One region of the Streptococcus pantholopis genome, then DNA from elsewhere that is predicted to be linked to it. Evidence: predicted binding sites of a transcription regulator. Region 1 holds the regulator's gene; the other holds the start of a gene.

Region 1 (16,031 bases):
AAGCTGGCCAGAGCCTGGTCAATCTCTTGCGTTTTGCTGACGTCCATCTGCAAAGGAAAAAAGCAGTCTTTCCCCAGCTCATCTCTCAAAACCTGCAGCCTGTCCCATCTTCTGGCTGCGCCGATAACCTTATAGCCATCTGCTGTCAGTTTTTCAGCAATAGCCTTGCCAAAACCAGCAGATGCTCCTGTCACTAAAGCTGTTTTTACCATAAGCTCCTCCATCTTACAAGATACAAAGCCCGTTAAAAGAGCAAAGCAAAAATAGGAGCCTGACCGCCGAGTCACTAAAGACTCAAGGGAAGGCTATCTTTTTTGCACAGCTCTTAGGGCGTGTTCAATTCAATAAGATACAAAGCCCGTTAAAAGAGCAAAGCAAAAATGACGGTAAGCCAGAAATCTTTGATTTCGTAGGCGCACCTCTGCCAGAACGACTAGAAGGGGGCAGTCGACTGTTAAGGCGACAAAGCTTTCAGACGTTTACGGCCTAGCGGTAACTGGGTAACGATACAGATTTCCAGTCCCCTCACTTTCCCTTTTCTAGGTTCGGGCTGAAATCATCCACTGGATAATTTCACTGCACAGCTCTTAGGGCGTGTTCAATTCATAAGATACAAAGCCCGCCTGTTCTCTGGTCAGCATGTGCTTTTAGAGATCAGCAGTTCTTGGTCTAATACACAAAAAACGAGTAAGGGAGCACCTTCTCGTTTTTTTAATCGTGCCCTCTTTCTTTGACCTATTACGCTTGATCAAATTCACTGTCTCGGGCAAATTGTCTTAATCCTCCAAGGTTTGAGCTGCTGTAATAATTGCAAGCTTATAAATATCTTCAGCACTTGACCCGCGAGAAAGGTCATTGACCGGCTTATTCAATCCTTGAAGAATCGGTCCGATGGCTTCAAACATACCTAAACGCTGGGCAATTTTATAACCAATATTGCCGGACTGCAAATCAGGGAAAATAAAGACATTAGCATGTCCCGCAACTGGACTACCGGGAGCTTTAATTTCAGCTGTTGCAGGAACAAAAGCTGCATCAAACTGCAAATCGCCATCTATACAAATATCAGGCTGAAGGTCTTTTGAGAGGCGTACAGCTTCCTGAACTTTCTCTACTTGCGGTCCTCTAGCGCTGCCCTTGCTTGAAAAACTGAGCATCGCAATCTTTGGATCGATATCGAAAATCTTAGCTGTATCTGCTGTATTAACAGCAATCTCTGCTAATTCCTGAGCATTAGGATCAATATTAATAGCACAGTCTGCAAAAATTAGACGCTGATCCGTATTGTCACGGTTCATCAGGAAAACGCCTGACGTCCGGGAAACACCGGGTTTTGTTTTTATAATCTGCAAAGCCGGACGCACTGTGTCTGCTGTAGAATGAATCGCCCCTGAAACCATGCCGTCTGCCAGCCCCATCTTAACCAGCATAACGCCAAAGTAATTAACATCTCTCAGCAGCTTATCAGCTTCTTCAGCCCCTACTTTTCCCTTACGAATCGCTAAAAATTCCTGCTTCATTTCTTCAAAACCTTCATAATCTTCGGGATTGATGATAGTATAATGCGGATCAGCAAAGCCAAGCTGCGCCAGCAGATTGTGAACCTTGTCGGCATCCCCTAAAATAATCGGTTCAACCAGACCTTCAAATTTTAAGCGGGCTGCCGCACGGACAACACGCTCATCATCGCCTTCAGGGAAAACAATTTTGATATTTTTGCCAACAACTTTCTCACGTAAACTGCCAAATAATGATCGGATACTCATATTGTTATAAACCTCTATTTATTTTCTTGTAAATCTATGATAACGCTATCAAAATCATCTGTCAAGTCTGCCTGCTGAGAGTTCAGCCTGCCGGTGAAAGGATCCCTAAAAGACAGATAATAGCAGTGAAGCGCCTGACGGCCTATTCCGCAGTCCATCCGCCCGCCATATAAATCATCTCCCAAAAGCGGAAATCCGATATGGGCAAGATGCACTCGAATCTGGTGGGTCCGCCCTGTGTGCAGACGAATATCGATAAGATAGACATCCCCATATTTTTTTAACACTTTATAGCTTGTGTGGGCATACTTGCCCGATTGATGGACATGCCGGGTAATCATACTATCGTCTCTTCTGGCAATAGGAGCTATGATATCACCTTCTGACGGCAGATTGCCTGAACCAGAAACCAAGGCATAATAACGCTTTTCAACTGCTTTATTTTGCAGTTCTTTATCCATTCTGGCATGAGCATAGCCATGTTTAGCCAGCAGCATTAAACCGCTTGTATCCTTATCAAGGCGCGTTACAATATGAACCTGTTTGTTAGGATAGTCCTGTGCCATATAATAATATTTAACAAAATTTGCTATTGTATTGGAGTGCAGAACGCTGGGAATACTGGGATAAGCATAGGGCTTATTGATAATTAAAAAATGATCATCCTCATAAACGATAGTCAGGTCATGTTTGACAGGTATTAGACTGTCAGACGGTTTTTCATCAGGAATATCAACCATTACCCTATCGCCAGTTTTCAGTAAATAAACCGCATTTTGTTCATGACCGTTTACCCGAATCCGGCCTCCTTTAAATTTCACCTTGGCCAGCAGGCTTTTCGAAATCCCCTGTCCTTTTAAAAAAGCTTTCACCTGACAGTCTCTGTCTGCGATGAATTCGAATCTCATGAATCCAAATCTCCTATAAAGGCATCTTTGACCCGTTCCCAGAAACTGGTATGGCTCGGCGTCGCTACAAAACTGATTTTTTCAGAATTAATGCAGTATTCAATTTTAGCTACATTTTTACAATGCAGTGTACTATTGTCAACAGATATGGTATAGCTGCCCAGGCGCTTAGGGATAACTTCGATTTTATCTTTTTTGGGAACAATAACTGATGACCCTAAAGTTCTAAACACCCTATTGTTGAGGCTGGAAATTTCTGTCAGCTGCAGAGCCTCAATCGTCGGGTGCAAAACAGCTCCTCCCAGCGATTTATTATAGGCAGTGCTGCCAGTCGGTGTGGAAACTGAAATGCCGTCTCCCCTAAAGCGTTCAAATTTGACATGATTGATGATGACATCGGCAACCATGGTCTTTTCGATTCGCTTAACTGTCGCCTCATTTAAAGCCAGACTTTTAATTTCCCGGCCATTGTCCAGCGTGATTTTAACTTTTAAAATCGGATAAGAGACTTTTTCCCCAGTATCTTTGCGCAGGTTTTCAATAAGTTCATCAATTTCGAAATCTCGATAATCTGTATAAAAACCCAGATGCCCCGTATGCACACCGACAAAACGAACATGGCTGAGCTCTCTTTCATATTTATGAAAAGCGGATAGAAGCATGCCGTCCCCGCCGATAGAAATGACAACATGAGGATTTTTTTTAGATAAGTAAAAATCTGGATCATCTTTCAAAATAGCAAAAAGTTTAGCAGCAATCCGCCGGCTCTGGTACTTGCTATTTGCGATGATAGCAACACGCATCATTTCTTTTTTACCTGTAATATTCATCTGTGTCATCGCTGTTTCCTACACCATCGTTTAGTTTTCTGCTTTCCGGGTCAAAAAGAAGCTGGGCTTCTCTGATATCCTCCCGTATTTTCCTTACTTCTTCATCAAGCTCATAAGCTATCTTGGCGGTTGTCTCTAAACGCTGCTTAATCTCCTGAGGAAATTCACCTTTGTATTTATAGTTCAAAGAATGCTCAATAGTAGCCCAAAAATTCATAGCCAGAGTACGAATCTGAATTTCAGCCAGAACCGTTTTCTGCCCCTGTATTGTATCAACAGGGTACTCAATCACAACATGATAAGAACGGTAGCCACTGGGTTTCATATTGCGAATATAGTCACGTTCCTGAACAATTTTCATGTCATGCCTTTGCCTCAGCAAATCAAGAACATCATCAACATCGTCAACAAACTGCACCATAATGCGCAGACCGGCGATGTCCTGAATGTCCTGTGCAATGTTTTCTTCTTTGATGCTGCGAAGAAGCATTTTTTCCTGAATGCTTTCAACCGATTTGACCCGTCCGGTCACAAATTCAATCGGTGAATGGCGGTTCTGTTTTCTAAACTGTTTGCGAATTCCTCGCAGTTTGATTTTTAATTCCCCAACTGTTTGAATATAGGGATCTAAAAATTCTTCCCATTCAAGCACAACAAAACAGCTCCTTTCTCCAAGCATTATTAAAAGAACCGGCAAAACACTTCAGGCTGCCAGCTTCTCTGATTCGGCTGTTTTCTTCTGACAAAACCAAGTCTATACCAATCAATTAAGCACAGACTTCTGAAACCATAAACAGCTGGGAATCTATTCACTAAATACTGCAGTCTTTTACATTTCTTAAAAGGTCAGTTTGCCAAATATCAGACTTTTTTATAAAATTAGTATAACATTATTTCATTATAACATAAAAGAAATTAAAGGAAAAATGGCATGACACATTTGGAAATCGAGTACAAAACTTTACTTAATAAAGATGAATTTAATCGGCTGGCAGCACATTTTTCTCATATTCCGCCAGTAACACAGACTAACTATTATTTTGATTCTCCTGATTTTCAGCTCAAAGCACATCGCATGTCAATGAGAATCCGGACCTTTTCAGACCGTGCTGAACTGACGCTCAAAATCCCCAGCACTGTGGGCAATTTAGAGCATAACCTCGATTTCAGTCTCCCTCAGGCCAAAGAAATCATAAAGTCCGGTCAGATTCCTGCCTGCTTTATCCGAGATTTAATTGAAGATAAGGGGATTAGACCGGACGATTTGGCTGTGTTTGGCCACCTTACCACAATCAGGCGGGAAAATCAAACAGCCATGGGATTGCTGGCCCTGGATTATAATTTTTACACTGGCCGCAAAGACTATGAACTGGAGCTGGAAGTCACGGATGCCGACAGCGGCAAAAAACGATTTGCCGATTTTTTGGATCAGAATGCCATCACTTTTAAATATGCAAAAAGCAAAATTGCCAGACTGACCAGCAGTTTAAGGGCTGAAAAAAAGTTACCTTAACCTGAAATATTCGTGATTTTCTGGTAAAATAAAGTTAGCAGGCAAAATTTATGGCTGTTTGCTTTTGATAAGCAGCAAATAGACATTAATGCTAATCTTTATTAAAACAATTCACTTGTCCCTTTCACTATAAAGAATGAAGGAGTTATATTAAGAATATGGCAGAACGCTACGCTGATAGACAGCTCAAACTCTTTTCGCTGACTTCCAATCCTAAAATTGCTGAAAAAATTGCCGAAGCCGCAGGGGTTCCCTTGGGAAGACTGACATCGCGCCAGTTTTCGGACGGTGAAATCATGATCAACATCGAGGAGACTGTCCGCGGTGATGACATTTACATTATTCAGTCCACCAGCTATCCTGTCAATGATCATTTATGGGAATTATTGATTATGGTTGATGCCTGCAAGCGGGCCAGTGCTAATTCTGTGAATGTTGTTATCCCTTATTTCGGCTATTCGCGCCAAGACCGAATCGCTGCTTCACGGGAGCCGATAACAGCAAAATTGGTAGCCAATATGCTTGTCAAAGCTGGAGCAGACCGCGTACTGACTCTGGATTTGCATACTGTTCAAGTGCAAGGATTCTTTGACACTCCCGTTGATAACCTTTTTACTATTCCGCTGTTTGCAGACTACTACTACAATCTGGGACTGGTCGGTGACGAAGTTGTCGTTGTCAGTCCCAAGAATTCAGGAATCAAGCGTGCCCGCAGTTTGGCAGAATACCTGGATGCACCGATTGCTATTATTGATTATGCCCAAGATGATGCAGCCAGAGAAGAAGGCTATATTATCGGTGAGGTGGCAGGCAAAAAGGCTATCCTTATCGATGATATCCTAAATACAGGAAAGACTTTGGCAGAGGCCGCAAAAATTTTAGAACGCGGCGGAGCAACGGCTATTTACGCTGCAGCCAGCCATGGCCTGTTTGCCGGCGGTGCAGCCGATATTCTTGCGGCAGCTCCGATAAAAGAAATCCTTGTCACCGACTCCGTTTCCACCAAAGAGCCTGTTCCTGAGAATGTCAACTATCTCTCAGCAAGCCGACTTATTGCAGATGCTATTATCCGCATTCATGAACGCAAGCCGGTCAGTCCGCTCTTTGCTTATACACCTAAGGATTGATTGTTATGGTATATCTTGATAATACAGCTACTACTCCAATGACTCCAGCAGTCATCGAAGCTATGACCGCTGTGATGACTGACAACTTCGGCAATCCGTCAAGTATTCACGTTTACGGCCGTAAAGCCAGTCAGGCATTAAGAACGTCCAGACAAACGATTGCTCATGCATTAAAAACAGAAGTCAGAAGAATTATTTTTACTTCCGGCGGAACCGAAGCTAATAATACTGCCCTTAAAGGCTATGCTCTAGCTAACCAAGATAAGGGCAAGCACATCATTACTACAGCAATCGAACACCCCTCTGTTCTGGAGCCGCTTCATTATCTGCAAGAGAAATTTGGATTTGAAGTCACCTATCTCCGGCCTGAAAAGGGATCTATTACTCTTTCAAGTCTGCAAAAGGCTCTGAGAGATGACACCATTCTTGTCAGCTTCATGCATGCTAATAATGAAACAGGTGACCTGCTGCCAATTGAGGAAGCAGCTGCTCTCTTAAAAACACATCAGGCGGCTTTTCATGTTGATGCCGTCCAAACAATGGGAAAACTCCCAATTTATCCTGAAGAAATTGGAATTGATCTCTTATCAGCGACAGCTCATAAATTTCATGGGCCCAAGGGCGTCGGTTTTCTTTATGCCGCCCCCCTTCACTTTGACAGTTTGCTCCATGGCGGTGAACAGGAAGAAAACAGGCGTGCAAGCACAGAGAACCTCGTTTCAATCGTGGGAATGGCTCAGGCACTGGCAGACAGTCAGTTGCAGTTAAAAGAAAATCTCACCTATATACGGGGACTGAGAGACACTTTTTTAGAGGCTCTCGCTCCTGATTCCTACTACCTCAACGGTTCATCACAACACCTGCCCCATGTCATCAATCTTGGCTTTCCGGGGCAAAACAACGGGATTTTACTGACACAGCTTGATTTGGCTGGTTTTGCCGTATCTACTGGTTCTGCCTGCACAGCAGGCACTGTAGACCCCAGCCATGTATTGGCCAGCCTCTACGGTCATGATTCCGTCAGACTGCAGGAATCGATCCGAATCAGCCTGTCTAAGCTAAATACACAGTCAGAATTACTGCAGTTAGCAAAAAAATTAAAAGAAATAACAGGAAAATAAAATGGCATTTACAAAAAAAGTTACCCTTGATGGCTGTCTCTACAGCTACAGTATTAACCCTGATGTTAAGCCTTATACTCTGCGTGATACCACCTTCACGCAGAATACAGTCGGCCACTATGAATTAAAGCGTTTACTGGAGAAAGTTCCTAATTCCGGTGACGGTTTCCCTTTAAAAATAACTGTCCATAAAGACTTAAATGCATTTAAGCTGACTATCACCGATAAATCTGGCTTACGATCAGTCAATATTTTCAAATCAGAAGACAATAAATTGCTGCAGGATAAATTCTATTTTCTAATGGACAGCCTGGTTGAACGTCACATTTTTAGCAAAAATCCGGTTTGAATCCTTCTCACCCTTTCATACCGGCAGTTTGATACAAAATCTTATGCAAGCATAAGATTTTTTTGTCAGCAATTTTATGTTCACTAAAATTGCTGATTTGATGACTTTTTTGTTACAATATAGATGAACTATTAAGGAGATGATATTGTGGCTATTGATAAATCTATCCCTAAGGCGACAGCTAAGCGTCTGTCGCTTTATTATCGGATTTTTAAGCGCTTTTATGCGAACAACATTGAAAAAGCCAGCTCAAAGCAGATTGCTGATGCGATGGGAATTGATTCTGCTACTGTCCGCCGGGATTTTTCATATTTCGGGGAGCTGGGCCGGCGTGGTTTCGGTTATGATGTTAGCAAACTTATGAATTTTTTTGCTGATATTTTGAACGATCATGCGACAACAAATGTCCTGCTAGTTGGCTGCGGCAATATTGGTCGTGCTCTCTTGCATTATCGCTTTCATGACCGCAACAAAATGCAGATTGCTTTAGCCTTTGATAAAGATGATAATGAATTGGTCGGCACCAAAACATCTGACGGTATCCCTATCTATGGTATTTCCACAATTACTGAGCATATCCAAAAAACTGACATTAAAACCGCTATTTTGACTGTCCCCAGCACTCAGGTACAGGAAGTAGCTGATCTTCTTGTAGCTGCAGGAATCAAAGGTATCCTCAGTTTTGCTCCTGTCCGCCTCAATCTGCCTAAATCAGTCATCGTGCAGTATGTTGACCTGACAAGTGAACTGCAGACACTGCTTTATTTTATGAATCAAACTGACTAAGGAGGCAGCATGTCAAAAAAACCAATAATTGGCATCACCGCAAATCAGCGGCCTAATCCAGAAGCTAAGGAAATTTCCTGGTCTTATGTACCAAGCGGTTTTGTCAATGGGGTCAAAGCCGTAGGCGGCTTACCGCTTGTTCTGCCAGTCGGCAATCCTAAAACAGCGCCTGATTATGTCAGTATGATTGATAAATTAATTCTTATCGGCGGTCAAAATGTTGATCCCAGCTTTTACGGCGAAAGAAATCAAGCCAGCGATGATGATTTTTTTAAAGAACGTGATATCTTTGAGCTGGCCTTGATTGAAGAAACAGTTAAGCAGAAAAAACCGATTTTTTCTGTCTGCCGCGGAACCCAATTAATGAATGTAGCCTTGGGCGGTTCACTCTATCAGGATATCGAAAACCACTGGCAGGACCGACCGGCTGACTACTTATCTCATAACATGGTAATCAAAGAGGACAGTAAGCTGGCTGATATTTACGGTTCAGCCAGCTCTATTAATTCTTTTCACCATCAAAGTATCAACCACTTAGCCAGTGAACTGCGTGTTATTGCTGAAGATCCCAAAGATGGAACAATTGAGGCTGTAGAATCAATTGACCCCAGAATGCGTTTTTTAGGTGTTCAATGGCACCCTGAACTCTTGTATGAAACGCGCAAAGAAGATTTGGAACTCTTTAGATATGTTGTCTGCGAACTTTAAAGCAGACCCGTTTCCTCACGAAAACTATAATAATCACGCCTGCTGACGATAATGTGATCAAGACAGACAATCCCCATGTCTTCACAGGATCGTTTTATTTTTTCTGTAAAGCGTAGGTCGTTTTCACTGGGAACAAGCGATCCTGAAGGATGATTGTGAACAAGGATAAGGGAGGTGGCCATATTTCTGCAAGCATAGTGCAGAATTTCCCGCGGCTCAGCGATAGAGTGCCTGACTGTTCCGATAAAAATCGTCCGCTGTTCAATAACCCGATTCTGTGTATCTAAATAAAGGGTCAGCAAATGTTCTTGTTTTTTGTTTCCCAGTTCTATAATCATTTTCTGCGCCAGCCGCTCACTACTTAAAATCCTTTCATTCTGGTAGTATTCTGCCTTATTAATCCGATTAGCCAGCTCCAGCATCGCTTTTATTTCTATTGATTTTACTCTGCCGACCCCTTTGATACTCTGCAGCTCCTGCAGGGATAAGTCGCGAAAATCGGCTAAACTACGGATATCCTTCAAAATCTGTGTTGAGACTTCCAAAACCGGCCTTTGCTTTGTACCGGTACGCAGTAAAATGGCCAACAGTTCCTGATTGCTGAGTTTTTCAGCCCCCAAATCAGCCAAGCGCTCTCTTGGCAGCAAGGGTTCTTCTTTCAATTCAACTGTATACATTTCTTTTTACCTCCATCTATTTATTCGAAAAAAATAAAAAGAGCCGGTCTAAAAGAACTGCCCCCAGTTTTAACTTATTTAGCAAAGACAGCCGAGTTCTTGAAAAGAAATGACCTGCCCTAAAAACCTAGCAAAAAAGAAGGCAAGTGATGTAGACATCACTTGCCTTCCTCTATTTTCATACAGATTTTAACGGCCTTTTCTCTTGTAAAAAACCTGGCAATGTATATCTGCTAGGTTTTTATTCTGCCGGTTAGATGCTGATAGTGCTTATAGAGGGCACTGTAGCGGCCTCTGTAGTCTTTTTTCCATGGTTTATCCCGTCCGCAAAAATGCAGAAAAACGGTATGCTCAATAACCCAGTCTAAATCCCATTTACCCGAACTTCTGGTAAAATACAGAATATTGTAACGCGCATCATAATTGTAAATCTGATCAGGAATCAGGAGGGTTTTGTGACCATAAAGGGCATTGAGAATATCCTGATCCGGCAAAAAGAGCAAAAGACTGTTTTTCTCAATGTAAGACAGAATATCCTGACGTCTCACTTCCTGCCGGCCTAATTCTAAATTCATCAGCAGCACTCCCGAATTAAAATAGCCTTCTGATTCAAAATTTCTCAGCCGCAGTTTATTGACTAGCTCCGGTATATTGGTATCAGAAGTATGGCTGGCTGCAGCAAAAAGTTTATCAGAGAGATCTAAACGGTATAAAGGGACAATATCATTCAAACAGAGAATGTCTGCATCTATATATAAAATGCGGTCTAAATGCTCTGGCAGGTATTCATGGGCTAAAAGCCTGTAATAAATCGTTTCCGGATAGCGATTCGTTGTCGGGGCATCTTTAAATGCCTCTTCGCCGATGACAACGGGGAAATAAGCAAGACCCAGCTGCCCGCAAAACTCAGTAATTTCATCATTTCTGCGCAGCAGTTTTTTCTGTAAAACATAAACGGCCATATTTTTAGCCGTTGCATTTTGCCAAACCGAAAACAAGGTGACTTTAAACTGGTCAACATAGCTATCGTCAATTGAATAAAGCAAATTTAGTGGTTCCATATCATCTATTCTAACATTTTAGCAGTCATTTGCAATCAAGTATCAGTGTGTTAGCCATTTGATGGCTGCTGAGCCCGACGCTTGGCCACATTGTCTTTAATAATTTGATAAACTGAAGCACTCAAAGGCACTGCAATAAGCATACCGACAACACCAAAAACAGCACCGCCGACAATAACCGAAAACAACACCCAGATAGCCGGCAGGCCAATAGAGCCGCCCACAACTCTTGGATAGACAAGATTGCTTTCACATTGCTGAAGTATAATCAAAAATATTAAAAAGAAAAACGCCTGTTTGGGAGATTGTGTAAAGACTAAAATCGTTCCTAAAAGACCGCCTAAATAAGCCCCAATAACTGGAATAATATTCGTAAAACCAACTAAAACACCGACTGTCGTAGCAAAAGGGAAATTAAAAATCATCATCCCAATAGTACAAAGGGTAGCCAGAATGAAGGCTTCAATGGTCTGACCGGCAAAAAAACCGCGAAAACGCTGGTGCACAATTCCCAATACATAATAAATTGAAGCAGCATATGGCGTCAGGTAGGTATCAATCAGCAAATGAAACTGATGCTTCAGCTGTTCTTTGCTGGAGAGAACATAGATAGAAAATACAAAACTGACAAACACATTCACTATCGTTGACGCAATAGAGGTAACCGATGTTAAAAGTCCTGTCAGTATGGCTAATACCTGAGTCAGAATCTGCTGGCTGTAGCGGGAAAATGCTGCTGTTAAATCTGTTTCAAGACCAAAATAATCCAAAACTTTCGCAAACTGCCTATTCTCATAAAGTTCTGTCAAAAACTTCTGCAAAGCTCCAGTGTCGATAGTCAGAAGTGAACTGAGACTAGCTATCAAATCCGGTATAACAATGGAAAAAAGCCAGACTATCAAAGCAATAAAACTTAGGTAGGCTGAAACCATTGCCAGCAGCCTTTTTAGCTTGAACTGTTTTTCCGAAGTTAACAGCAGACCAAACAGCCGTTCATAGGCAGCCATAACAATATTAATAATATAAGCAAGTGCAGCCCCAATCGCAAAGGGCTGACTGGCTGTCCAAACCGTTTTAAGCAGCCGAGCTCCGCCTGACCAATTAGCCTGAATAAAATAGCATATCACAAAAACAGCAATTAAATAACTGGCCTGTCTTTTACTAAACTTCATATCTCCTCCTGTTTCTTTTCACATTATACACTAAATAGGAGCGGAAATAAACCCGCTCCTATCAGGATAAATAGAAAAAATCGGCTTAGTAAAGTAAATCCAGCCTGCTGACAAAGCACAGCAGTCTAATTTTAGTCAAGATCTGTTCCGTTGGAGGCAATTACTTTTTGGTACCAGGTAAATGATTTCTTTTTGGACCGCTTAAGACTACCTTTGCCTTCATTGTCTCGGTCAACATAGATAAAACCGTAGCGTTTCTTCATCTCTCCAGTTCCGGCTGAAACCAGATCGATACAGCCCCAAGTTGTGTAACCCCAAACAACGACACCATCTTCATTAATAGCCTGATTCATAGTTTTAATATGCTCCCGCAAATAATCAATACGGTAGTCATCGGCGATAAAGCCATTTTCATCAGGCACATCTACAGCACCAAGACCGTTTTCTACAATAAAAAGCGGTTTTTGGTAACGATCCCAAAGCATGTTCAGGGTAATCCTCAGCCCCAAAGGGTCAATTTGCCAGCCCCATTCAGAAGCTTCCAAATAGGGGTTTTTAAGAGATGCAAAAATATTTCCGGCAGTTGTGTCTTTTAAAGATGGATCAGCTGAAGCTACGCGACTTGAGTAATAGGAAAATGAGACAAAATCAACAGTATGCTCTTTCAAAAGCGCTAAGTCTTCTGCAGTCATTTCAACTTTCAAACCGTTTTTAGCAAATTTTTTCTTAGCATAATTCGGGTACTCTCCACGTGCCTGAACATCAATAAAAAAATAATTTTCACGATCTTCATTCATAGCTTCCCAATAATCAGCCGGATGGCAGGTATTAGGATAATACTGCCCCGCTGCCAGCATACAGCCCACCTTGTTATCAGGATCTATTTCATGGGCAATTTTTGTCGCTAAAGCGGATGCCACTAATTCATGATGAGCAGCCTGATACTTGATTTCCTCAGCATTTTCGCCTTCCTCAAAGTACAGTCCGGCCCCCATAAACGGAGCATGCAAAATCATATTGATTTCATTAAAAGTCAGCCAATAACGAACCAAACCTTTGAAACGAGTAAAAAGAACACGGCATAACTGTTCGTAAAAATCAATCAGCTTGCGGTTACGCCAGCCGCCATAATGCTCGATTAAATACATAGGGCAATCAAAATGGGTAATTGTTACCAAAGGCTCAATGCCATATTTCCGGCATTCTTTAAAAACATTTTCATAAAACTGCAGACCGGCTTCATTTGGCTCTGATTCATCACCTTTAGGAAAAATCCGGGTCCAGGCAATAGACATACGGTAGGTTTTAAAGCCCATCTCAGCAAAAAGAGCAATATCTTCCTTGTAGTGACCGTAAAAATCAATTGATTCTTTAGCAGGGTAAAAATAACCTTCTTCGAAATCAAACATCTTTTTCTGACCGGTGATAATCGGAAAACGATCCTTGCCGATTGGCACAACATCTACATTGGCCAGACCCCGGCCATCGATATTATAAGCCCCTTCACACTGATTGGCAGCAGTTGCGCCGCCCCATAAAAAACCTTCCGGAAAAGCTGAATAAGTAGTCATAATCCCTCCTTCAACAAGATACAAAGGCCGTTAAAAACGCAAAAGGAAAATAGGGGATGGCAAGTGATGTCTTGCATCACGCTGACAGCCATCTTTTTCCCGCAGCGTTTAGGCCGTGTTCAATTAAACAAGATACAAAGGCCGTTAAAAACGCAAAAGGAAAATAGGGGATGGCAAGTGATGTCTTGCATCACGCTGACAGCCATCTTTTTCCCGCAGCGTTTAGGCCGTGTTCAATTAAACAAGATACAAAGGCCGTTAAAAGCTCACAGCAAAAATAGAAAAATTGACGAAGAGTCATTAAGACTTTAGGAAATTTTATACTCACAGAATAGCCACATTCGTACGTCAGCTTGCGCTTCCTACGACTGCGTCTCTTTTTGCACAGCTCTTAGGCCGTGTTCAATTAAACAAGATACAAAGGCCGTTAAAAACGCAAAAGGAAAATAGGGGATGGCAAGTGATGTCTTGCATCACGCTGACAGCCATCTTTTTCCCGCAGCGTTTAGGCCGTGTTCAATTAACAAGATACAAAGCCCGTGAAAAAATCCGTATGAAAATAGGGGATGGCAAGTGATGTCTTGCATCACGCTAACAGCCATCTTTTTCACTAGGATTTTAGGGCGTGTTCAATTAACAAGATACAGAGCCCGTTAAGGGAGCGAGACAGAAGTCTGGATTGTGATGTCTGCTATTCTCTCTCAAGGCCCAGTAAAGATTTGAAAAAACGGCTAAATAATGCTAGCTGCTTCATTTCTGTACAGATAGCACAACTGTTAAATTAATGAAAGCTAAAAATCATCTCTTTCTCTCAGACATCTGCGGCTTCCAGCTTTGCACCAACTGACATTATTTTAAAAAAACCACTGTTTTTGGTGAACCGGATCAATCAATTCAGCTAAAATAAATTGCTTTTCCCTTATTTCATATTTCAAAATACTGCAGTTAGAAAGAGATAGATCAAATGAGGCTGGCACATCTGACTGTCGGTAAAAAGACATGATTGCTCCGGCATGACTGACTGCCAGAATAGAAGCTCCTGCTTCTGCTTCTTCCACCAGTTTGACAATCGTTTCTTTAACACGCTTTTCAAGCTGGCTGTCGCTTTCGCCATCATACTGAAGGTAAAACTCACCGTGCCCTTTCTGTCCCCGTCGGCGGTTGGGATGCAGATATTCAGGCTGACCTTCCATACGGCCGAAATTAAATTCTTTCAAGCCCTTCAGCCGTTTATAATCACTTCTTTTACTAACCAGCTCCAGAGTTTCACAAGCCCGTTCTGAGGTCGAACTGTATAGGTAATTAAAATGAATCCCCTTCTCCTCAAAATAAGCTCCAGCTTGTTGAGCCTGGATTCTGCCTTGTTCTGTCAAAGGAGAATCGCACCACCCTTGGATTAACTGCAATTGGTTAAATAAGGTTTCACCATGGCGCATCAGATATAGCGTTTTCATAAGCCGTTACCTTTCATAGATATACTCTTCTTCCATAGGATTAAAGATAGACTGAACTTCCATTTTACAGTCATCATTACAGCTGATTTTCAGTATCGCACAGTTAGCCATTCGCTTAGCAGGGACAGGGGGATTTTCAGTCATATGCCGATAGAATTGTGTAATAACAGATCCATGGCTGACAAAGAGCAAACAGTCATTTTCACTGCTTTCTACAACAACTTTGCGAATTCATACACCTGAACATTGGATTCTCCGCCGTATGCAAGAAAATAGTCGCGGTAGCCTGATTCGTTCTGGCAGTAAATTTAGGCTTGAGGTATTCTTGATGAACTTCAAAAGCACCAAAGTCCCATTCTTTTAAACCTTATCCTTTAAAGCAGCATCCAGCTTCGCACGCTTCATCGGCGTAGTGAGCTCAATGCCCATTGTCTGCCGATCTTCAGGTGCAGCACAGCACGCGCTGTATCTGAAGCCGCCGGTCCATAAAATCTTGAAGGAAATCATGCAATCATCGATTAGCTCTTCTCATAGTGGTATGCTTTTATTTTACAAAATTTTGCAAACGCTTTCTTATGCAATAATCAGATAAACTAATACTATTAACCGATTTTGAAGAAACGGCTTATACTGCATCTCAGTAAGTTTTTAATGTTTTGCTTCGCCTTGTCAGGCTGAAGTAGGCAGCCAATGACTATATTCCACATTCTACCGGTTCTCTGCAAATGAAAGTCTTGCTGATTTGCCGGCCTTTCAAGTAGTCTTATTTTATTTCTGATTTTTTTAAATAATCTTCAATGACCTGAAAAACACCGGCTTCTTTATGACTAGGAGCAATGAAACGGGCAGCTGCTTTCACCTCCTGGGGAGCATTGTCCATAGCATAAGAAGCTCCCGCCAGCCGCAGCATTTCAATATCATTTCCGCCATCCCCGAAAGCCATGACCTGATCAGCAGTCAGGCTATAATGCTGCATCAGCTGGGCTAA
Region 2 (16,031 bases), 810 kb from region 1:
GGAATTTGCCAGAAATCTTTACCCGGAATACAAGCGTCACGGTTTAGGTCCATTGACAAAACGCTTTCAGGTTTCTCTTGAACACCATCACATGGCTAACTATGATGCTGAAGCGACAGGGCGTCTGCTCTTTATTTTCCTGCAGGAAGCCAGAGAAAAGCACGGTTTAACCGATTTGGCAGAGCTCAATACGAAACTGGTTGCCAAAGATTCCTTTAAAAAAGCGCGGGTTAAGCATGCGACGGTTTATGTGCAAAATCAGATCGGGCTGAAAAACATGTTTAAGCTGGTCAGTCTGGCAAATGTGGATTATTTTGCTGGTGTCGCCCGAATTCCCAGAACTGTTTTAGATCAGCACCGCGAAGGTCTGCTTCTGGGGACGGCTTGCGCAGAAGGAGAAGTTTTTGATGCTGTCCTGACCAGCGGTGTGGACGCAGCAGTGGAAGCAGCTAAATATTATGACTTTATCGAAGTCATGCCGCCAGCCATTTATGAACCCCTTCTTGCCAATGAACTGATTAAGGATAAAGAAGGTATCCAACAGGTTATCAAAGATTTGATTGAGGTTGGCCGCAGGCTGAATAAGCCTGTTATGGCTACCGGAAATGTCCATTATATTGAACCTGAGGAGGAGATTTACCGTGAAATAATTGTTCGCAGTCTGGGACAGGGGGCGGCGATCAACAGACCGATCGGCCGCGGGGAGTCTGCTCAGCCGGCTCCGCTTGCTAAAGCCCATTTCCGAACAACCAATGAAATGCTGGATGACTTTGCCTTTTTGGGTGAAGAGCTGGCCTATGAACTTGTCGTGACAAATACCAATGCTTTTGCCGACCGTATTGAAGAGGTTGAGGTTGTCAAATCAGACCTTTACACCCCTTTTATTGAAAATGCAGAGGAACGGGTTGCTGAGATGACCTACCAAAAAGCCTTTGCTGTTTATGGAAATCCGCTGCCTGATATCATTGACCTGCGAATCGAAAAAGAGCTGACGTCAATACTGGGGAATGGTTTTGCGGTGATTTATCTGGCATCTCAAATGCTGGTTAATCGCTCCAATGAACGCGGTTATCTGGTCGGATCGCGCGGTTCGGTCGGTTCCAGTTTTGTGGCCACGATGATTGGGATTACAGAGGTTAATCCGATGCCGCCCCACTATGTCTGTCCTCATTGTCAGCATTCAGAGTTTATTACAGACGGAACAGTCGGTTCCGGTTATGATCTGCCGGATAAAAACTGTCCGGAATGCGGAACACCTTACAAAAAAGACGGCCAGGATATTCCTTTTGAAACTTTCTTGGGCTTTGATGGCGACAAGGTTCCGGATATTGATTTGAACTTTTCCGGAGATGATCAGCCGCGGGCCCATCACGATGTCAGTGATATCTTTGGTGAAGAATATGCCTTTCGTGCCGGCACTGTAGGAACGGTGGCTGAAAAAACGGCTTACGGCTTTGTTAAAGGTTATGAGAGAGACTATGGCAAATACTACCGCGATGCAGAGGTTGACCGTCTGGCCAGCGGTTCAGCCGGAGTAAAACGGACAACCGGCCAGCACCCGGGTGGAATTGTTGTTATTCCAAGTTATATGGATGTATACGATTTTACTCCGGTTCAATATCCTGCTGATGATTCAAAAGCTGAGTGGCGGACAACTCACTTTAATTTCCACGATATCGATGAAAATGTTCTTAAGCTGGATGTTCTGGGGCATGATGATCCCACAATGATTCGCAAACTGCAGGATTTGTCAGGGATTGATCCGACTGAAATTCCTGTTGACGATCCCGACGTCATGAAACTGTTCTCAGGAACTGAGGTGCTCGGGGTTACACCCGAACAAATCGGGGCCTCAACAGGAATGCTGGGTATCCCTGAATTCGGTACAAACTTTGTTCGGGGAATGGTTGATGAGACACATCCAACCACTTTTGCCGAGCTCCTTCAGCTTTCGGGGCTCTCCCACGGAACCGATGTGTGGCTGGGCAATGCTCAAGATTTGATAAAAGAAGGTATTGCCACCCTTTCCACTGTTATCGGCTGCCGTGATGATATCATGGTTTACCTTATGCATGCCGGTCTTGAACCCAAAATGGCCTTTACCATTATGGAGCGGGTCCGTAAAGGAGCTTGGCTTAAGATATCTGAAGAAGAACGCAGCGGCTACATTCAGGCTATGCGGGAGAATAATGTTCCTGATTGGTATATTGAATCCTGCGGAAAAATTAAGTACATGTTTCCTAAAGCCCATGCAGCAGCTTATGTTTTGATGGCACTTCGTGTGGCTTACTTTAAGGTGCACTATCCGCTTTATTATTACTGTGCCTATTTCTCTATCCGTGCTAAGGCCTTTGAATTAAAAACCATGAGTGCTGGTCTTCAAGCGGTTAAAGCACGGATGGCGAATATCAGTACGAAGCGCAAAAACAATGAAGCTTCTAATGTGGAAATCGATTTGTTCACCAGCCTAGAGCTTGTCAATGAGATGCTGGAGCGTGGCTATAAATTCGGTCAGCTGGATTTATACCGGAGCGATGCGGTGGATTTTCTGATTGATGGCGATACATTGATACCGCCTTTTGTAGCCTTGGATGGTTTGGGTGAAAATGTTGCCAGACAGATTGTAGCTGCCCGCAAAGAAGGTGAGTTCTTATCGAAGATGGAGCTGCGCAAGCGCGGCGGTCTGCCGGCAACTCTTGTTGAAAAAATGGACGAAATGGGAATTTTAGGCAACCTGCCGGAAGACAATCAGCTCAGTCTGTTTGACGATTTCTTTTAAGACTAAACGAAACAGCCTGAGCTCTTTAATCAGTCAATGGATAAACTCCTATTTTCAGCAGTGGTATCTCCGGATAGTTCCAGCTGTCCGGAGTTTTGTTTTGACTTAAAAGCTGGCAGTGCCGGTTGAGAAAACAGTTAATTAGTGTTAGGATAAAAAAGAGGGTCACTGTGAGGAGGGAGCAATGACAGAATTTAAAAATTCAGCTGTCAAATTAATGGTTGTTATGCGTAAAGCTTTTCGAACGATAGACGCTAAAGTTTCGGAATCTTACAAAGAAGATAACCTGACTGCAACTCAGTTTGCTGCTCTTGATGTCCTTTATGCTAAGGGAGAGATGACAATCGGTGAACTGATTGACAAGATGCTGGCAACATCAGGGAATATGACTGTGGTTATCAAAAATATGGAAAAAAAAGGCTGGGTCAGCCGCCGACTTAATCCTGAGGACAGGCGGGCCTATTTGGTTGATCTGACCAGTCTGGGCCGCCGTGTTATTGAACGTGCTCTGCCAGCTCATATTGAAAAAGTGGAAGCGGTCTTCTCTTTGCTTTCTGAAAACGAACAAGAAGAGCTGATTGCCCTATTAAAAAAATTTAAAGATTTGTAGGCATTTTGATTGACTTTAGCGGCAGACTGTTTTATAATTTACTACATAGTAACAGTTATAACTATATAGTGATAAATAGATAGGAGTGCAAATGTCTTTTATTAACGCATTAAAACAGTTTTTTAAAGGAGAAGAGGAAATGAAAAATATTTTATTTGTTGTCGGTTCACTTCGTGAGGGTTCTTTCAATCTGCAAATGGCTCAGGCCGCAGAAAAGATCCTTGCCGGTAAAGCCAAGGTATCCTACTTGGATTACAGTCAAGTGCCTCTCTTTAATCAGGATCTTGAAACGTCGGTTCTGCCAGCAGTCGCAGATATGCGCAAAGCCATTCAGGAAGCTGATGCTGTTTGGATTTTCTCACCCGTTTACAATTTTTCAATTCCAGGTCCGGTGAAAAACTTACTGGACTGGGCGTCACGCGCCGTTGATTTGGCTGATCCGACAGGGCTATCAGCTATTGACAGCAAAGTAACAACAGTGTCTCTTCTGGCTAACGGCGGTCATGAGCAAACAGCTGCTATTTATCGTGACCTGCTTCCTTTCATTCGAACAACTTTTGTAGATCAAGTCACTGCAGCGCAAATTAATGATGAAGCTTGGGCAAGCGGAGAGCTGACCTTAAATGATAACGTTTTAGAAGAACTCAGCAAACAGGCAGATGCTGTCTTGGCAGCTATCAATAACTAGTTAAATAATCTGCAGGTCAATCAAAAAAACTCACATCATGTGAGTTTTTTTGATTTATTCATAATACTGTGTTAAAGTCAGGGCACTTTTATCCATCACATTATTATATTCCAACAGCCGGTACTGGCTGAGGAGCTGGCTGTCTGCAGGGGCTTCTTCAGAATAAGTATAGCCGTCATCATAATAGCCCCAAGTCGTCATGATAGGAATTTGCTGCTGCAGTTCTGACAGGAACTGATAATAAGACGATACTGGCAAAGGATAGTCTGTCTGCGACAGAATGTCAAACAGATAAGGAACAATATAATTGGGACTGAGCTGAATTTCTTCTTTCTGGGGCAGATCAAAATTAGCCCACATGACAAAAGGCGTTTGATATTTGGCGCTGGGATCATTGGCATCTAATGCCGGTTCAAAATAGCTGTTAGAAAGTCCCGGCTGATGATCGCCGTACATGATGACCACAGTCGGTTCATCAGAAGTCTTAAGATAAGTGATAAAGTCGCTGAATGCCTCATCCGATGCTTTGACACTGGATAAGAAATCAGTCGCACTGCTGTCATCATCTCCATTGACAATAGAGACAGTCCTCGGGCTCTCTTCTTCCGGAAGACCGTAACTTTCGTGTCCCTGCATGGTAACAATAAAATTAAAGAGCGGATCCTGCTTTTCTTCAATCAGTTTCTGACTGGCCTGATAAAGGCTGGCATCACTGACATAGTTGCGCAAATTCTGAACCTCAACAAGATCTTCAATGCTAGGTGTTGAATTGTTGAAATAGCTCTCGGCAAAATCAAAGTAGCTGTAGACTAAATTGCGGCGGTAGAAATTTTCCAAGTAAGGATGAAGGGCTACGCTTTGGTAGCCATAACTGTTTAAAGCACTGGTGATATTATTTTTAGGTGAGGTGATCAGCTGCTGATAAGGAAAAGCATTTGGTGGTAAGATAGCTAAACTGTTGCTGGTCAGCACCTCGTATTCCGTATTGGCCGTACCGCCGCCCAGTACAGAAGCGTAGAGCACCCCCTTGATTGTATTATCATCCATAGAGTGGATAAAGGCCAGCGGATCAGGCTCAAATTCCAAAGACGTCAATTGCGCATAATCGGTCAGCGATTCATTTTGGATAATGATAATATTCGGTTTCTGCTTGGCAGTCTCTGTCTTTCTCGGGTATTGACTCAAAATATCCTTGACAGCATCAGTGCTGTAACCTTCCGGCTCTGTGACGTGCGAGACTTCATAAAATCTGACAAAAGAAAGAGCAAATCCATGTTCATAATATGTTTTCTGCATCGCAAAAAAGAGCAGGCGCATCTCCACACTGTCAGCAATATGGTAGACCAGGGGTCTGGCCACAAAAAATGCGGCCAGTACACCGATAAAAGCGGTTATGATTTTCTGATAAACTGTCTGACGCAAAAAGGCCAGCCTGCTTGGCAGTTTCTGCCAAACAGAAAAAGGCTTTGGTCTGGCAAATAGTTTTCTGGAAGATGGCAGGAAAGCCAGTGCTATGCAATAAAGAGCGCTTAGAAAAATAAGTCTCGGGATAATCAGTTCAACGATGATAGCCGTATTTTGCGCTACATTTAAACCATCGCGAATCTGCAGAAAATGGTAAGCTAAAAGGGGGGTTGACCTGAGGGCAATCAATACCTTATTGACGATTCCCATGATAAGAGCGGCAACTGCAGCCAGCATGCTCGCCAAGCGCAGAGAAGTGGTTATCATGGCTAAAGTCAGCCAAACGATAGTAATAATAGCCAGATTGGCCGGAATATCAGCTGCATTCAAATTAGAATCATAAGCTGAAGGGCTTTCCAGCAGATAAAAAATTAAGAGCGGCGCAAGAGCGATCAAAAGCAGATAAAGAATCTGTCCCAAAAAACGCCACCTTTTTTTGACGAAATACAGCAAAACCTGCCCTAAAATTAATGATAGAAAGGTGAACAGGCTCAACACCAGCATAGCCTTGTCAAAGCTGTAGAGCGTATTAGAAAAGACAAAGCTTTGCGGCAGCGTGTAAGCTAATCCGGCTGATAAGGCGTAACAAGCTGCAGCCAGCAGTCCAAAGGCCAGAAGGAACTGCTGGATTCGCAGTCTTTTATAGAGTTCCAGCCGGACAAAGACAGGCAGCACTGCTGCTAAAACGATGATTTGCAGCCACCAGCCGGCATTTGCAGCACTTAAGCCGTAATGCTGAGGGAAATCAATGGTCAGCAGTTCATAGCTTTCCTCTTCCTGATAGGTATTTATCTGCATGTAAAGGACATCATCAAGATAAATTTGCAGGTAACCGCCTAGATAATAACGGCTGTATTCAAAGGAAATATTTCTGACCGGTCCATCATGCTGGATTTCCATAGTCGGATTTTCCAGATCATCTGTGGCTTCTGTTATGTTAATAGGAATAGGTACGGCAGCGCTGTATACACCCCAGTCATTGCGGACAATTTCTTCATCACTTAGCGGCTGCCCCTCTAAGGCAATTTGCCGTGTGTTTCCGCGATAGCCGGCTGCTAAAGGGTCTTTTTGCTTGGCTGCGACAATCTTGATGTTGCCGCTGTTATCGGCTACTTTTAATTCATTGCGTAGCAAAAAGACATAGGAAAAAAAGGCTAGAGCACAGACAAGGCTGATGAGGAATTTCTGTCGCTTTTCAATCCAGTTGACAATTCTTTTCACAATGCACTCCTTGATGATTTATTCAATAATCAGCAAGCCTTCTTTAACAGCAAAAGGCTCAGCTTCATTGATGCGGTCATAGAACATAATACCGTTTGTATGGTCAATTTCATGCTGAACGACAATAGCCCGATAGCCCTTTAACTTAATCCTTTGTTTTTCCCCATTTTTATTGTAGTAATCAACGGTTACACGAGCATGGCGGATAACATACCCGGGAACTTCCCGGTCAACGGACAGGCAGCCTTCGCCGTCAGCCAGTGTAGCCTCTTGTACGGAATGAGCAACAATCTTAGGATTATACATGACTTCCTGCAAACTATAGCTTTCTGCCGGTGGGTTGCCGTCCTCATCCTCTGGGTTAGGAATCAGCACTGCAATAATCCGTTTAGAAATATTGAGCTGCGGAGCAGCCAGTCCAACACCGCCCCGCAGGCCCATTTTTTCAGCTGTCGCAGGATCCTGAGAGTTCTTAAGAAACTGCAGCATTTTTTCCCCCAGAATAATGTCCTCGTCCTGTATGGGCAGGCTGACATCTTTAGCCCGTTCCCGCAGAGTAGGCTGCCCTTCACGAATAATATCATCCATTGTAATGACACGGCTCGGCCGTATTAATTTGTCCTGTACTGACATGCTGTTCTCCTTTATTAATGCGATATTAAATTATTTTTGAATTCAAACAAATCTACTATATCACAAAATGGCCTGTAAATAAAGAAGAGAGTTTTAATGACAAGCTGTTCTTGTCCTGCTTGCAGAGTGTTTTTATCTTTGAATTTTTTAGCTGAAATATAAGGAAAGATCCGACAGCTGTTTAATTAATGTTTGACGGGCTTTTTTGAATTTGTTACAATAAGAACAGTCGCAAAGACAAACTAACTTTTTCTTGGTTCCGGGACCTGCCAAAACCCAGAACTCGGATGAAGCAATAAAAGGAGAAGAACTATGGCAATCTCAAAAGAGAAAAAAAATGAAATTATTGCACAATATGCGCGCCATGAAGGCGATACGGGCAGTGTTGAAGTACAGGTAGCTGTTTTGACTTGGGAAATCAACCATTTGAACGAGCATATCAAGCAGCATAAAAAAGACCATGCAACATACCGTGGACTGATGAAGAAAATCGGCCACCGCCGGAACTTGCTGGCTTACTTGCGCCGTACAGATGTCAACCGCTACCGTGAGCTGATTCAGTCCTTAGGACTGCGCCGCTAAGCAAAAACAATTATTTAAAGAACCCAAAGCCCGAACAAACGATTTTGGCTTTAGGTTCTTTTTTTAGACAATGAAGGCCGGATGACTAGAAAGCAGCGGCAGGCAAATAGTAGAGAAGCACTTCAGACTATTGGAATCTCCTCTTTCTGTGATTTTATTTGACAGCTTTTATATTATGCCTCATTCAATCAGACTTATTTTTTAGAAATCAAATCCTTCTTATCCCTGTCCTGCAAGGCTTTGCACCTATCACTGACAAAATAAATGAAAAAAATCACAAAAAAGACTTGATTTCGGGGAAAGAAAATTATATAATAACAAGTGAAAAAAATCACAAATGAATTTTCTTAGCTTGAAAATTCAGCCATCGCTATTTACAAAGGAGTTTTTTAATGGTTAAAGAAGCAAAAACAGACGTTAAAAAAGCAGAACTTTCACAAGAAGAGGCTGCGGCTCAGTATACGAACGGCTTAGTTGAAAAGGCTTTGGCTGCTGAGGCGGTTTATGCCACTTATACACAGGAACAGGTGGATAAAATCGTTGCAGCCATGGCCTTGGCGGGTTCTGAAGCATCTCTTCAGCTGGCAAAAGAAGCTCATGAAGAAACCGGCCGCGGTATTGTTGAAGATAAGGATACGAAAAATCACTTTGCTACAGAGTATGTTTACGAAAGAATTAAAAATGAAAAAACTGTAGGCATTATCGGTGAAGATAAAGTTGCAGGCGGTGTTAAAATCGCAGCTCCTCTGGGTGTGCTGGCCGGAATCGTGCCGACTACCAATCCGACTTCAACAACCATGTTTAAGATTTTAGTCGCTCTGAAAACCAGAAATGCTATTGTCTTTGCTTTCCACCCGGCAGCTCAAAACTGTTCAGCGCATGCAGCCCAAATCTTATACGATGCAGCTGTTAAAGCCGGTGCACCTGAGAATATTATTCAATGGATTGACACTCCATCAATCGCTAATACCAGCGCTTTGATTTCCAACAAAAATATTGCTTCCATTTTGGCAACAGGCGGTCCGGGCATGGTGAATGCGGCTCTTAAATCAGGGAATCCATCTATGGGTGTTGGTGCCGGTAACGGTGCGGTCTTTGTTGATGCGACAGCCCATCTCGATCGGGCCGTTGAAGACCTTCTCCTGTCAAAACGTTTCGATAACGGCATGATCTGTGCTACTGAAAATTCAGCAGTTGTTGAAGCACCGGTTTACAAAGAGTGGCTGGAAAAAATGCAGGAAAAAGGCGCTTATCTGGTTCCTAAGAAAGATTACAAAAAACTTGAAGATTTTGTTTTCAATGATGGCCACGGGGTAAACGGACCGGTTGCCGGTATGTCGGCGCAATGGATCTGCGAACAGGCCGGTGTCAATCTTCCGGAAGGCAAAGATGTTCTCTTGTTTGAGCTGGATAAGAAAAATATCGGCGAAAAACTGTCATCAGAAAAACTTTCTCCTCTCCTTTCTGTCTATAAAGCTAAAGACCGTCAGGACGGTATCGAAATCGTAGCTGCTCTGCTGGATTATCAAGGGGCAGGCCACAACTGTGCTATTCAAATCGGCTCACAGTCTGATCCGTTTGTCACTGAATTCGGTGATGCTCTGAATTCGTCTCGTATCTTGGTTAACCAGCCAGACTCAGTCGGCGGTATCGGAGATGTTTACACAGATGCGCTGCAAGCCAGCTTAACTCTTGGAACAGGATCATGGGGGAAAAATTCATTGTCTCACAATTTATCAACCGGCGACCTTTTGAATGTGAAAACTGTTGCTAAGCGCCGCAATCGTCCGCAATGGGTCCGTCTGCCGGAAAAAACTTACTACGAAAAGAATGCCATTTCTTACTTGCAGGATGCCTATGAACCAATGAAGCGCGCGCTTATCGTAGCTGACCCCGGTATGGTTCAGTTCGGTTTTGTTGACACAGTTTATGCGCAGCTCGCTTTACGCGATGAAAAGGTTGTGACCTCTCTTTACGGCACCATCAAACCGGATCCGACTTTAGGCCAAACTATCGAAATTGCCAAACAAATGCGTGATTTCAAACCGGACACCGTTATTGCTATCGGCGGGGGTTCCGCAATTGATGCGTCTAAGATTGCCCGCTTGATTTATGAGGTATCGCTTGATAAGGAAGCTGGCTGGCTCGACAGTTATGACAATGTAAGCGAGTTCTTCCTTGAATTGCAGCAAAAATTCATTGATATCCGTAAACGGATTGTCAAATTCAAACACCAAACAGAAACACGCCTCTTCTGTATCCCGACAACTTCAGGGACAGGGGCTGAAGTGACACCGTTTGCTGTTATTACTGACGATTTCACTCATGTCAAATACCCGCTGGCCGACTATGAGCTGGTTCCGCAAGTGGCAATTGTTGATCCGGAATTTGTTATGACTGTGCCAAAACGGACTGCTGCCTGGTCAGGTCTTGACGCCTTGTCACATGCGCTGGAATCTTATGTTTCAGTTATGGCTTCTGACTTCACAAGACCTTGGTCGCTTGAAGCTATCAAACTGATTATTGAGAACTTAGAAGATGCTTATAACTATGATCCTCAAAATCCGACTCTGCGCGGCGAACAGGCTAAAGAAAATATGCATTATGCTTCTACAATTGCCGGTATGGCCTTCGGGAATGCCTTCTTAGGAATTAACCACTCTCTTGCTCACAAAACCGGTGGGGAATTCGGTCTGCCGCATGGTCTTGCTATTGCCATTGCCATGCAGCATGTTATCCGCTACAATGGAGTAGCCGGCAATGTGAAACGCTCTGTCTACCCACGCTATGAAGAATACCGTGCACAGCGCGATTACGCTGATATTGCTCGCTATCTGGGTCTGCAGGGCAAAGATGATGCGGAATTAGTCGAAGCACTTTGCCAACGCATCGATAAACTTATGCATGCTGTCGGTGTTGAGCCTAAACTGTCTGCTAATGGCGTTACCAAAGAGGCCTTTGATGCAGCTGTTGACCGTCTGGCAAGTCTGGCTTACGATGATCAATGTACTCCTGCCAACCCGCGTCAGCCTTACATTGCAGAGCTGAAACAATTGTTAATTGACCAGTTCTAAGAGCTGATAAAAATGGAAAGTGGGACAAGAACTTCCAATAAACCACTGCGTCAAACGCATATATCTAAAAAAATGAAACGAGGCAGGACTTTTGTCCCAGCCTCTTTTCTTCATTAGGGAAGAGAAAATCATCTGCTGCTCATTTTAAAGACAGCAGTTTTTTTGAAAAAGAGACAGTTTTCCGGATTTTTTATTTTGCTTAAATTATGGTATGATAATAACAATACGTGGTTTTATACAAAAACAAGTTTGTAAAGGCCTTACAGATTAGTTTTTGTAGAAAACACGTATGCTATCATTATTATAAGAAGCAAAAACGTCACTATTTTTAAGGGTATCAGCCTGCTGACCTTGATATAACCGCTGGGTTTTAGCAGTTTCATCCGGATAGATAGTATTTTAAATATTTTTGATGACTTAAGGAGATGACAATGACAAAACAGGTTTTTCAGACAACTTTTGCCGGCCGGCCCCTCATCATTGAAATCGGCCAGCTGGCTAAGCAGGCCAACGGTGCCGCCTTGATTCGCTATGGGGAAAGCACTGTACTGACAGCTGCTACCATGTCAAAGAAAATGTCCGCCGGAGATTTTTTCCCTTTACAAGTGAATTACGAAGAAAAGATGTACGCAGCCGGGAAATTTCCGGGAGGATTTAATAAACGGGAAGGCCGCCCTTCAACAGATGCGACTCTGACGGCTCGTTTGATTGACCGCCCGATTCGGCCGCTGTTTGCAGAAGGGTTTCGTAATGAGGTACAGGTCATAAATACGGTTCTGTCTTACGATGCAGATGCCAGCGCCCCTATGACCGCAATGTTAGGTTCATCCCTGGCCTTATCTGTTTCGGATATTCCTTTTGAGGGTCCAATTGCTGGTGTTCAGGTGGCTTACATTGACGAGGACTTTATCATTAACCCGACAGCCCAGCAAAAAGAGCAATCGCTTTTAGATTTAACTGTAGCAGGGACGAAAGATGCCATTAATATGGTAGAATCCGGGGCTAAGGAACTATCTGAGGAGATTATGCTTGAAGCTTTGCTCAAGGGACATGAGGCGATAAAGGAGCTGATCGCTTTTCAAGAAAATATCATTGCTCAGGTCGGCAAGCCTAAAGCCGAGGTTGAACTCTTGCAAGTCGACAGCAGTCTTCAGGAAGAAATTACTGCAGCCTATTCTCTCGAGCTGCAAAAAGCGGTTCAGATAGAGGAAAAACAGGCTCGTGAAGCGGCTACCGAAAAACTTAAGGAAGAAGTGACAGCTGTCTATGAAGAGCGGTTTGCAGATGCCGAAGATTTGGATACCATCATGCGGGATGTGGCTGAAATTCTTGAGCAGATGGAGCATGCAGAGGTTCGCCGCCTGATTACTGAAGATAAGGTTCGTCCTGACGGCCGCAGGATTGATGAAATTCGTCCGCTGGATGCTGAGATTGATTTTCTGCCGCAGGTTCATGGCTCCGGCCTCTTTACACGCGGGCAGACACAGGCTTTATCCGTATTAACTCTGGCCCCTATGGGAGAAACTCAAATTGTTGACGGTTTAGACCCAGAATATAAGAAACGGTTTATCCATCACTATAATTTTCCCCAGTATTCTGTCGGCGAAACCGGACGTTACGGGGCACCCGGCCGGCGGGAAATCGGACACGGTGCACTCGGTGAGCGGGCCTTGGCTCAGGTGCTGCCTAGTTTTGAGGATTTCCCCTATGCTATCCGTCTGGTGGCAGAGGTACTGGAGTCTAATGGATCCTCTTCACAGGCTTCTATCTGTGCCGGAACTCTAGCTTTAATGGCTGGGGGCGTCCCTATCAAAGCGCCTGTTGCCGGTATTGCAATGGGGCTGATTTCAGATGGGACACGGTATACCATTTTGACAGATATCCAAGGTTTGGAAGACCACTTTGGCGACATGGATTTCAAAGTAGCGGGTACGCGCCGAGGGATTACTGCCTTGCAGATGGATATCAAAATTGCCGGTATTACACCGCAAATTTTAGAAGAGGCTCTGGCTCAGGCCAAGAAAGCTCGCTTTGAAATTTTAGATTTAATCGAAGCTACAATTCCTCAGCCGCGGTCTGAACTGGCACCGACAGCGCCTAAGATCGATACGATGACAATCGATGTTGATAAAATCAAAATTGTCATCGGCAGAGGCGGGGAGACTATTGATAAAATTATTGAAGAAACCGGCGTTAAGATTGATATTGATGAAGAAGGCCATGTTGCTATTTATTCCAGCGATCAGTCAGCTATTGAACGGGCTAAAGAGATTATTGCCGGTTTGGTCCGCGAAGCTAAGGTGGATGAAGTTTATCACGGCAAGGTTGTGCGCATTGAAAAATTTGGTGCTTTTGTCAATCTTTTTGAAAAAACAGATGCTTTAGTGCATATTTCCGAGCTGGCCTGGAGACGGGTGAACAAGGTGGAAGATGTGCTGAGTCTAGGCGATGAAGTTGATGTTAAAGTTATCAAGATTGACGATAAAGGCCGGGTAGATGCTTCAATGAAGGCCCTGCTTCCGCGTCCGCAGCGGTCAGAAAAAGATCACAAAGAGCATTCGCACCATAAACATCATCATAATAGGAAAGAAAAATAGAGGACATGAGCAAAATAGAAGAACTTGATGTCAGTCTGCGAAAGTTTATTGCAGACCCTGACCATTTTTTAGACAGCATTGCCTTGGTCAATGCCCTGCACAGCTATCCTGTTTTGGCCAGTGATCAGCCCTATATTCTTGAAATCAGCGGCCAGCAAGTAACTCCTGTCTTTACCGATTTTACTGATTTAGATAATTTTAAAAAAGAGGAAATCAGTGCCAGAAATCAGCACTGGACCAAGCGATCTGCTTTGACCGTCCTAGAAGAAGGGATTGCCAAAGGCTCTGCCGGTTTGGCTTTCAACTTGAAAAAAACAGGAGATTTTGAGAATTCAACTATCTTTTCAAGCAAGGATATGATCCAGTTTTTGGCGACTTATAGTTCTATTTTGGATCACTTACTGAATGAAAAAAATGTACAGGCCGATACTATGGATAAATATTATCTGGTGCCTGTCTATATTCATCCGCAGGAAGATAATCATTTTGAACGTCTTTTTCCAATTATGGCTACCCCGGAAGGGGAACGCTATGTCCCCATTTTCTCTAACCTGGCCAGCTTTGCCAAATGGTACAATAAGGAAGAATTTGGCGGTGCTTTCCGACAAGCGCAGGGCCTTATCCTGACTTGGAAAATTGAAGATATTTATAAACCAAGGGAGGGTCAGGCAGAAACAGAAGAGACCTTTGGTCTGGCTGTTAACCCATTTGATGAAGAGCAAATTTTAATCAATTGGTCGGATATTGATGTTTAAAATAAGGTTAAACGCTGCGAAGAAAAGATGTTCTGACTTAGAATCTGGCGATTCGTCAGTCAGTCCCCTGTTTTTGCTGTGAGCTTTAAACGCCCTTTGTATCTTGTGTAATTGAACACGGCCTAAGAGCTGTGCAAAAAAGACAGCCTGTCCTAGAGACCTATGGCTCTTCGTCCAGTCTCCTATTTTTGCTTTGCTCTTTTAACGGCCTTTGTATCTTGTGTAATTGAACACGGCCTAAGAGCTGTGCAAAAAAGACATACCTAAGTTTAGAATTGATTTCAAGTTAACCAGCCGTAGCCGTCTGAAGGCTTTATCGTCCTAGCGGCCGCCCGCAGCCTTCTAGTCGTCCTGGCAGAGGTGCGCCGACGAAATCGAAGATTTCTGGCTTACCGTCATTTTTGCTTTGCTCTTTTAACGGCCTTTGTATCTTGTTTGAACTGAACACGGGCTAAGCTCTTTGCAAAAAAGATAGCCTTCCCTAGAGTCTTTAGTGACTCGGCGGTCAGTCTCCTATTTTTGCTGTGAGCTTGAACGCCCTTTGTATCTTGTTGAGAGGAGTTGTTATGGGCTGGTGGAAAGAAAGTATTGCTATTGTAAAAGAAAATGATCCGGCTGCCCGCACGTCACTTGAAGTATTGTTGACTTATCCGGGGATAAAGGCTTTGGCTGCGCATCGGCTGTCTCATTTTTTATGGGTGCGTGGTTTTCGCTTGCTAGCGAGGATGCATAGCCAGTTTTGGCGATTTTGGACGCAGATTGAAATTCATCCGGGCGCTGAAATTGCTGAAGGAGTCTTTATTGACCACGGTTCTGGTTTGGTGATTGGAGAGACGGCTGTTGTAGAAAAAGGGGCTATGCTCTATCACGGCGTAACCTTAGGGGGAACCGGGAAGGATGTGGGCAAGCGTCACCCCACTGTCCGTAAGGGGGCTCTTGTTTCGGCTCATTCTCAGGTCATCGGACCTATTGAAATTGGAGAGAATGCCAAGGTTGGTGCTGCAGCGGTTGTTGTTGCGGATGTTCCGCCTGATGTCACCGTAGTAGGTGTTCCGGCTAAGGTCGTCCGTGTCCATGGTAAGAAAGATGAAGCAGCTATCAGTCAGTTGGAAGAAGAACGGGAATCAAAATACTACACATCGAAACTGGAAGAAGCGCGTTATGCAAGCTTACACTCTTCTAAGCTTTGATAGTGGAGGCAGCAAGTTATAGGAGGCAGTATGCTGTTGAATGAATTTGATGACAGTCCTGCTATTATCGAACCAACAGACAAAGCTGTTCGAGGCGGCGGAGAGGTCTGTGAAACCATTATTCTTTCTTTTGCCGGTGACATGGTGGAAGAACTGGCTGGGCTTCCACAAGTTCATCTTGGCGGTTATTTGCAAAACCTTAATGGCAAGCAGTCCTGGTTTATCTACCAAAGAAGCAGACAAAAGGTCGCGGTCTGCCTGGCTCCTGTTGGTGCACCGGCGATAGTTGGCGTTTTAGAAGAACTAAAAGCTAAGGGCTTCCGCAGGTTTATCATTATGGGGTCCTGCGGTATTCTGGATAAAACTATAACAAGTCAAACCATTATTTTGCCGGTTTCTGCTCTGCGTGATGAAGGGACAAGTTACCACTATGCTCCT

What was found. Region 1 encodes Rex, which represses fermentation and respiration genes when NADH is low (regulators of the CRP and FNR family bind a similar motif). Its sites were predicted from a motif close to TTGTGAANTANTTCACAA; they were not measured.
Region 2: the regulator Rex is predicted to act here: its motif matches at 8,297-8,314, upstream of adhE (bifunctional acetaldehyde-CoA/alcohol dehydrogenase).

The regions. Positions count from the first base shown of each region.
Region 1 is NZ_CP014699.1:909,320-925,350, reverse strand. Features, by position in the region: gene A0O21_RS04315 (SDR family oxidoreductase) at 1-212, opposite strand, end outside; gene pta (phosphate acetyltransferase) at 777-1,766, opposite strand; gene A0O21_RS04305 (RluA family pseudouridine synthase) at 1,781-2,674, opposite strand; gene A0O21_RS04300 (NAD kinase) at 2,671-3,513, opposite strand; gene yjbM (GTP diphosphokinase) at 3,488-4,183, opposite strand; gene A0O21_RS04290 (CYTH domain-containing protein) at 4,436-5,017, shown strand; gene A0O21_RS04285 (ribose-phosphate diphosphokinase) at 5,176-6,144, shown strand; gene A0O21_RS04280 (cysteine desulfurase family protein) at 6,150-7,265, shown strand; gene A0O21_RS04275 (DUF1831 domain-containing protein) at 7,267-7,614, shown strand; gene A0O21_RS04270 (redox-sensing transcriptional repressor Rex) at 7,762-8,400, shown strand; gene A0O21_RS04265 (gamma-glutamyl-gamma-aminobutyrate hydrolase family protein) at 8,410-9,108, shown strand; gene radC (RadC family protein) at 9,105-9,785, opposite strand; gene A0O21_RS04255 (glycosyltransferase family 8 protein) at 10,019-10,846, opposite strand; gene A0O21_RS04250 (AI-2E family transporter) at 10,897-12,018, opposite strand; gene A0O21_RS04245 (6-phospho-beta-glucosidase) at 12,150-13,589, opposite strand; gene A0O21_RS04240 (histidine phosphatase family protein) at 14,444-15,043, opposite strand; gene A0O21_RS10860 (hypothetical protein) at 15,050-15,187, opposite strand; gene A0O21_RS04230 (Cof-type HAD-IIB family hydrolase) at 15,807-16,031, opposite strand, start outside.
Region 2 is NZ_CP014699.1:1,720,002-1,736,032, reverse strand. Features, by position in the region: gene A0O21_RS08055 (PolC-type DNA polymerase III) at 1-2,779, shown strand, start outside; gene A0O21_RS08050 (MarR family winged helix-turn-helix transcriptional regulator) at 2,964-3,389, shown strand; gene A0O21_RS08045 (NADPH-dependent FMN reductase) at 3,481-4,077, shown strand; gene A0O21_RS08040 (LTA synthase family protein) at 4,132-6,762, opposite strand; gene def (peptide deformylase) at 6,781-7,395, opposite strand; gene rpsO (30S ribosomal protein S15) at 7,708-7,977, shown strand; gene adhE (bifunctional acetaldehyde-CoA/alcohol dehydrogenase) at 8,370-11,051, shown strand; gene pnp (polyribonucleotide nucleotidyltransferase) at 11,483-13,648, shown strand; gene A0O21_RS08015 (SseB family protein) at 13,654-14,403, shown strand; gene cysE (serine O-acetyltransferase) at 14,970-15,593, shown strand; gene A0O21_RS08005 (nucleoside phosphorylase) at 15,624-16,031, shown strand, end outside.